Regions from separate parts of the Embleya sp. NPDC050493 genome, predicted to be linked through region 2. Evidence: riboswitches for the same ligand, from Rfam matches in the RefSeq annotation. Region 2 holds a riboswitch; each other region holds the start of a gene.
The links. A riboswitch is a leader RNA that binds a small molecule or an ion and turns the genes downstream of it on or off. The one in region 2 is predicted to bind cyclic di-AMP.
Positions count from the first base shown of each region.

Region 1: linked by a shared signal. The riboswitch ahead of ACIBM5_RS28445 (NlpC/P60 family protein) and the one ahead of ACIBM5_RS15780 (transglycosylase family protein) in region 2 are both predicted to bind cyclic di-AMP.
Region 3: linked by a shared signal. The riboswitch ahead of ACIBM5_RS34460 (NlpC/P60 family protein) and the one ahead of ACIBM5_RS15780 (transglycosylase family protein) in region 2 are both predicted to bind cyclic di-AMP.

Region 1 is NZ_JBITHP010000016.1:195,703-197,960, forward strand. Features, by position in the region: gene ACIBM5_RS28440 (PIG-L deacetylase family protein) at 36-755, shown strand; cyclic di-AMP (ydaO/yuaA leader) riboswitch at 1,063-1,201, shown strand; gene ACIBM5_RS28445 (NlpC/P60 family protein) at 1,211-2,258, shown strand, end outside.
Region 2 is NZ_JBITHP010000006.1:371,514-373,771, reverse strand. Features, by position in the region: gene ACIBM5_RS15780 (transglycosylase family protein) at 143-871, opposite strand; cyclic di-AMP (ydaO/yuaA leader) riboswitch at 872-1,063, opposite strand; gene ACIBM5_RS15775 (EthD family reductase) at 1,258-1,593, opposite strand; gene ACIBM5_RS15770 (phosphoenolpyruvate hydrolase family protein) at 1,687-2,258, opposite strand, start outside.
Region 3 is NZ_JBITHP010000024.1:708-2,965, reverse strand. Features, by position in the region: gene ACIBM5_RS34465 (LLM class F420-dependent oxidoreductase) at 1-651, shown strand, start outside; cyclic di-AMP (ydaO/yuaA leader) riboswitch at 1,285-1,442, shown strand; gene ACIBM5_RS34460 (NlpC/P60 family protein) at 1,449-2,258, shown strand, end outside.

The sequences.
Region 1 (2,258 bases), on a different contig from region 2:
CCGCCGTCGGATCGATCGGACCAAGGGAGTACATCGTGCTGGACGATCGCGACGTGGAGCGGGTCCTGGTGCTGGCCGCGCATCCGGACGACATCGACTACGGGGCGGCGGGGACGGTGGCGACCTGGACCGAGGCCGGCATCGAGGTGAGCTATTGCCTGGTCACCGACGGGGACGCGGGCGGCTTCGACCCGGCGGTGCCGCGATCCGAGATCGGCGGGATCCGGCGGGCCGAGCAGAGCGCGGCGGCGGCGCACGTGGGGGTGCGGCAGCTGTACTGGCTCGGCTACCCGGACGGGCGGCTGGCGGCGACCTTCGAGCTGCGGCGCGACATCACCCGGGTGATCCGGCAGGTGCGCCCGCAGCGCATGGTGATCCCGAGCCCGGAGCGGGACTGGGCCCGGCTCGCGCCCAGTCATCCGGATCACCTGGAGGCGGGCGAGGCGGCGATGCGGGCGATCTATCCGGACGCCCGGAACCCGTTCGCGCACCCCGAGCTGCTGGACGTGGAGGGGCTGAAGGAGTGGACCGTGCCGGAGACGTGGTTGTCGCCGACACCGGCGCCGGACCACGCGGTCGAGGTGAGCGCGGTGTTCGAGCGCAAGATGGCGGCCCTGCTGTCGCACGCGAGTCAGACGAGCCATCTGACCGGGCTGCGTGCGGAGGTCACGACGATGCTCACCCGCAATGCCGAGCGGTTCGGCCTGGGCGCGGGACGGATGGCCGAGGTGTTCCGGGTGGTCGACACCCGTTAGCAGAATGACCGGTTGGCGTCGATCCTGGCGTTGTCCGTGTCCTTGTCCGGGACTACTTGGACAGGTCAAATCAGAACGATCATCAGAAAACTTGCTCAAAATGGACTTTCCGGAATCCGCGCGCTTTTCCCGAGATACACGGAGAAGGAAACGGTGATTTCGGTAAAGTTTTGGCAATGCGGTGGCTGATGATGATGGTCCTGACACGCCTGTGACTAGTGTTCTGCGACAGGCGATCGGCTCGACGTCGGCCACCCGGTCGACACGATCACCTCCGCCGAATTCGGGGACGCGTTCAGGTGACGGTGGGTAACCATCGTCGACGATGCGAAGCCGGAACCGGGGACCCTTGCAGTCCCTGGGGTGAATCGGTGCCTCGGCACCGTAGGGCGCCTTCTTCCGCCCGAACCCGTCAGCTAACCCGGTAGGCGGCCGAGGAAGGAGACTCGCCACCAGTGGCGTCCCAACGTCGACCCGGGCAGCACCGCAAGCCCAAGCCGCGCACCGCCGTGCGTACCGCAGCGACCGTAGTGACGGCCGCCGCGACGATGACCGGCGTGATGACCTTTGCCGGCACCGCGAGCGCGGATCCCGCCGCATCCTTCGAGCAGGTCAAGCAGCAGGTCAACCAGCTGCACAGTGACGTGGTCAAGGTGACCGACGTCGCCAACGGCGTCGAAGATCAGCTGGAAAAGAAGCAGGTCACCGCGAATCAGACGCAGGCCCGCGTCACCGAGGAACAGATCGCGCTGAACGCTCTGCGTGATCAGATCGGTGTCCTGGCGGCGAACCAGTACCGCAGCGGTGGTCTGCCGCCGTCGTTGTCGCTGGCGCTCAGCGGCGACCCCGAGGGTTACCTGCAGAAGTCGCAGATGATGTCCCAGCTCGACGGTCAGCAGGCCGCCAAGCTGAAGCAGATCGCGGCGCAGGCCCGGGTTCTCCAGCAGGACCGCACCGAGGCCTCCTCGCAGCTGGCCGAGCTGGAGAAGCTGCGGACCGAGCTGAACAAGAACAAGACCGAGATCCAGGCCAAGCTCGCCGAGGCCCAGCGGCTGCTGAACACGCTCACCGAGCAGCAGAAGAAGGCAGTCCTCGACTCGGACGAGCACGAGGGCGACACCACGCGCGGCAACGACCGCAGCTCGCGGGACAAGGCGGAGACGCCGCCGGCGACCAACATCCCCGCGTCCGGCCGGGCCGCGGCCGCGATCGCGTTCGCGCGGGCCCAGATCGGCAAGGCGTACGTGTCGGGCGCCGAGGGGCCCAGCTCCTACGACTGCTCGGGGCTGACCCAGGCGTCGTGGAAGGCCGCGGGCGTCAGGCTGTCCCGGACCACCTGGACCCAGGTCAACGACGGTCCGCGCGTCGCCAAGGGTTCGCTCCAGCCGGGCGACCTGGTGTTCTTCTACTCGGACAACCGGCACGTGGGCCTCTACATCGGCGGCGGCAAGATCATCCACGCCCCGCGTCCCGGCAAGACCGTGACCGAGGCGCCGCTCGACT
Region 2 (2,258 bases):
GGCCCGATGCCCGCGGCACCATGCGCGCGGCACCATGCCGGCGGCCCGCCGACCGACCCCGGTCCCGCCGCCCCGACGCCGGTCGCGACACGGGCGTAGGCCCCGCCGAAGTACTCGGCGGGGCCTACGTCGTGACGCTGGATCAGATGGCGAGCTGGGTGCCCACGCCGATCACGTTCGGGTTGCCCCCGATGACGCCCGCGTTGGCGGCGTACAGGGCCTTGTAGCCACCCTTGACGCCGAGCTTGGCGGCGACCTCGGACAGCGTGTCACCGGCCTTGACGGTGTAGGTGCCGGAGCCCGACGCCTGCTTGGTCGCGGCCGACTTCGGCGCGTCCTGCTTCGGCTGCACCCGGACCTTCGGCGCGTTGCCGTCGGAGGTCTTCGGCGCGTTCTCGGTCACGGACTCGGCCTTGGGTGCGGCCTTCGGCTCGACCTTGCTCTTGGTCTTGCCGGTGGTCGACGAGTCGGCCGTGGCGGAGGCGTTGCCGCCCTTGCCCAGACCGGCCTTCTGCGAGCAGACCGGCCAGGCGCCCGGACCCTGGCTCGCCAGGACCCGCTCGGCGACCGCGATCTGCTGGTCCTTGGTCGCCTGCGCGGCGCTGGAGGCGTACTGGCTGCCGCCGAACGCGTTCCAGGTGCTCGGGGTGAACTGCAGACCGCCGGAGAAGCCGTTGCCCGTGTTGATGCTCCAGTTGCCGGTGCTCTCACACTGCGCGACCGCGTCCCACGTGGACGAGGACGCGGCGTTCGCGCTGCCCGCCATGCCCACGAGGGGGAGGACGAGACCCGCACCGGCGGCGACGGCGATGCCGGCGCGACGGCCACGAGAGAGCGAGCGAACGGGAGCGGTGATGGCACGGAAGGTCATTGATTACCTCGTCGGGCGCCTGCGAAGTTAGCTGTCGGGTTCGGACGATTGGCCCGGCCTCGCCTGGAACAGGCATGGCTTCACCCCAGACATCGACATGGCCGATGCCGGCACTTACTCGGTTCCCCCGCTCCTGCCGCCAGTCGATATCGACTGCATCCCTCGGGCGGCGGCAGGATTCGGCGTACCGCCCGGGGAGTCCGCTTGTGCGAACAACCACGAAGCTACGCACCGCTCCGCCGGGTTGGCAAACATTTCGGGTGATTTGTGAGGTCCCCCATAGGGAGGAATAACACTGATTTGCCCGATTTGTCGCCATCCCTGCAGGTCACGGTGCCGGCGTCGACGGTGCGCGGCCGCGTGGTCACCCGTGCTTCAGCGACGAGCTATTCCGTCGCGGGCAGCTCCACAGGTACGACTACCCGTTCCTCGTCCCAGAGGAACGTCGCACCGCCGGTCGCGAAATTGGCGACATCGGCCACCGTGGCCCGCCCCTCCGGCGAATCCAGGGTCGCCTCGATACCCGCGCGAGACGGCGCGTACAGGCCGACCACCAGGTAATAGGGCGGCTGCGCGCCGGACGGGTCCGGTTCGCATTTGCCGATGGTCCAGCCGGTGAGCCCGGGCATGGTGCGGGCGAGCGGCACGTGCTTCTCCCAGTAATAGGCGTCGAACGCCGCCGGGTCCTCGGGGTGGCCATACAGCACGGTCAGCTTGTACACGCCGACTCCTCACGGTCGTGTGGTGGATGTGCGTCCTGCCGTTGGTGCCTGTGCGTCCGGCGTGTGGTGCCCGGATGGGTCCGGCGCGGTGCGCTACCGAAGGGCGATGTTCTTGAACGCCCGCGCCTGGTCGGTGATGGCCACCTCGGTGGGCAGCCGTTCCATGCTGGAGGCGCCGAAGAAGCCCACCACGCCGGTGGTGTGGGCCAGCACGTACGCGGCGTCCTCGGGTTCGGCGATCGGCCCGCCGTGGCACAGCACCAGCACGTCGGGGTTCACCTCCGCCGCCGCGTCGCGCATCTGCTGCACCCGCTCCACCGCCTGGTCGAGCGTGACCGCGGTGGTCGCGCCGATGCTGCCCTTGGTGGTCAGGCCCAGGTGCGGGACCAGGATGTCGGCGCCCGCCGCGGCCATCGCGCGGGCCTGCTCGGGGTCGAAGACGTAGGGGGCGGTGAGCAGACCGCGCTCGGCGGCCAGCCGGATCATCTCCACCTCCAGCTCGTAGCCCATCCCGGTCTCCTCCAGGTTCTGCCGGAAGACGCCGTCGAACAGGCCGACCGTGGGGAAGTTCTGCACACCGGCGAAGCCCATCGCGGCGAGCTGGTCCAGGAAGTGCGGCATGATCCGGAACGGATCGGTGCCGCACACGCCCGCCAGGACCGGGG
Region 3 (2,258 bases), on a different contig from region 2:
GGCGAGAACCTGAACGAGCACGTGATCGGCGGCGGGTGGCCGGCCGCGGACGTACGGCAGGAGATGCTCGGCGAGGCGGTGGAGATCATCCGGGCCCTGTTCGCGGGCGGCTATGTCGATCATCACGGCACACACTTCGACGTCGAGTCCGCCAAGTTGTGGGACCTGCCGGATCGACCGCCGCCGATCGGCATCGCGGTCTCCGGCGCGCAGAGCTGCGCACTGGCCGGGCAACTGGCCGACCTGGTCATCGCGACCGAGCCCAAGGGTGAGCTGTTGGCCGAATTCGATCGGCACGGCGGCGCGGGCAAGCCCCGGGTGGGCCAGCTGCCGGTGAGCTACGACCCCGACCGGGACGCCGCGATCGCCCGGGCGCACGAGCAGTTCCGCTGGTTCGGGGGCGGGTGGAAGGTCAACTCCGAGCTTCCGGGCACCGCCGGCTTCGCGGGCGCCACGCAGTTCGTCCGGCCGGAGGACGTGGCCGAGTCGATTCCGTGCGGCGACGACGTGGGCGCCTTCGTCGACGCGGTGCGCCCGTACGTGGAGGCGGGGTTCACCGAGGTGGCGCTCGTCCAGATCGGCGGCGAGACGCAGCACGCCTTCCTGGACTGGGCTCAGGACAAGCTCTTGGCGGCACTGCGGGAGTTGTGACGGGTTGGGACTGCGGAAGCGGAGCGGAGCGGGGGCGCGAGGTCGGCGCCCCCGCTTCGTGGTTTCGGCTCCGGCTCGCGTCGCGAGTGCGGTTGCGGTTGCGGTCCGCCGTAGTGGGGAGGTAGGTCGGGCCCGATCGGCATCGGCGCATCGGCGCGGGTCGGCATCGCATCCATCGCGCGGGTCGGCGATCGACGATCGGCGGACGCGCGCGGTGAGTGGGTAGGTGGGGCGGGCGGGGCGGATGGGGTGGCGGGGCGGATCGTTCGATCGCCGGCATGTCCGGCATGTCCCCTCGATCGAACCGTCCGAAATGTGATGTAGGCCGCATGGATAAATCGGACATAAATTACTAAGCCGACTTCGTGTGGTAATTCATTTCCCGCGTCCCGGCATGAATTTCGACTATTTTCCGTGACCGGACGATCACGCCACTCTCCGAGATATCCCCTCGTCATCACCGGTACGTCGCGCCGGGTCCGGGTGAGATGTCGCCTTTATTCCGCCTTTACGCCGGAGGCGAAGTCGGCGTTTCGGTTGTGATCCGGCATCGGCATTGCCTACCTTTCTCGCCGATTCACCTTTCGGGTGAACCCTGTCGCCGGTACGCCGAATCCCGTCGCCGGCAGCGGGAGGTCTACATCGAAGAATCCGACGGGAGCGGGGGAACCAGGTGGATCGCCGTGGCCGGGATCGTTCCGGTGACGGCTAGGGGTGAAGTCGCGTCTGCGCGACCGGGCTGCTCCAGTCCGAATCCGACAGCTCACCTCGTAGGCGACAGGAGAGGACCCCATTTCATGCTGTCCGCAAACGCTCGCCACCGCGCCGCTCGCCCCGCCAACGTCCGCCGCTTCGTCGCGGCGGTGGGCATCGCCGGCATGGGTGTCGTGATCCCGGTCGCCACTGCCGGTACGGCTCAGGCACAAGCCCCCTCCACCTCCGAGCAGCCCACCTCCGGCGCCTCCGCCGTGCTGTCGGCGGCCCCGACCGCCGCGGTCGAGAGCGCTCCGGTCCAGGCCGCGCCCGCCGCGCAGGAAACCGCCGTCCCCGCCGACAAGGCCGGCTACGTGGTCAAGGCCGGCGACACGCTGTTCGGGCTCGCCCAGGCCAACCAGGTCACCGGCGGCTGGCAGAGCCTGTACGAGCTCAACCGCGACGTGCTCCTGTCCGGCCCGGACCTTATCCAGATCGGCCAGACCCTCCGGCTGACCGGCGCGGCGCCCGTGCTGTCCAAGGCCGCTCCGGCCCAGCCGAGCGTCAAGGTGCAGCCGAAGACCACCGTCACCCCCGGCAAGACCACCACCAAGCCGGCGAGCAAGCCGTCGGCCGGGGTGTCGGTCAAGCCCGCCGCCAAGGCCCCCGCCAAGCCCGCCACCGGCGGCTCGAAGGGCAACCAGGCGCCGACCGGCGGCTCGTCCACCGCGTCGAGCAGCAAGGCCGCCCAGGCCGTGGCCTTCGCCAAGGCGCAGATCGGCAAGCCGTACGTGTACGGCGCCACCGGCCCGAACGCGTACGACTGCTCGGGCCTGGTCCAGGCCGCGTACAAGTCCGCGGGCATCTCGCTGCCGCGCGTGACCAACGACCAGTTCGCCGCCGACCCGCACGTG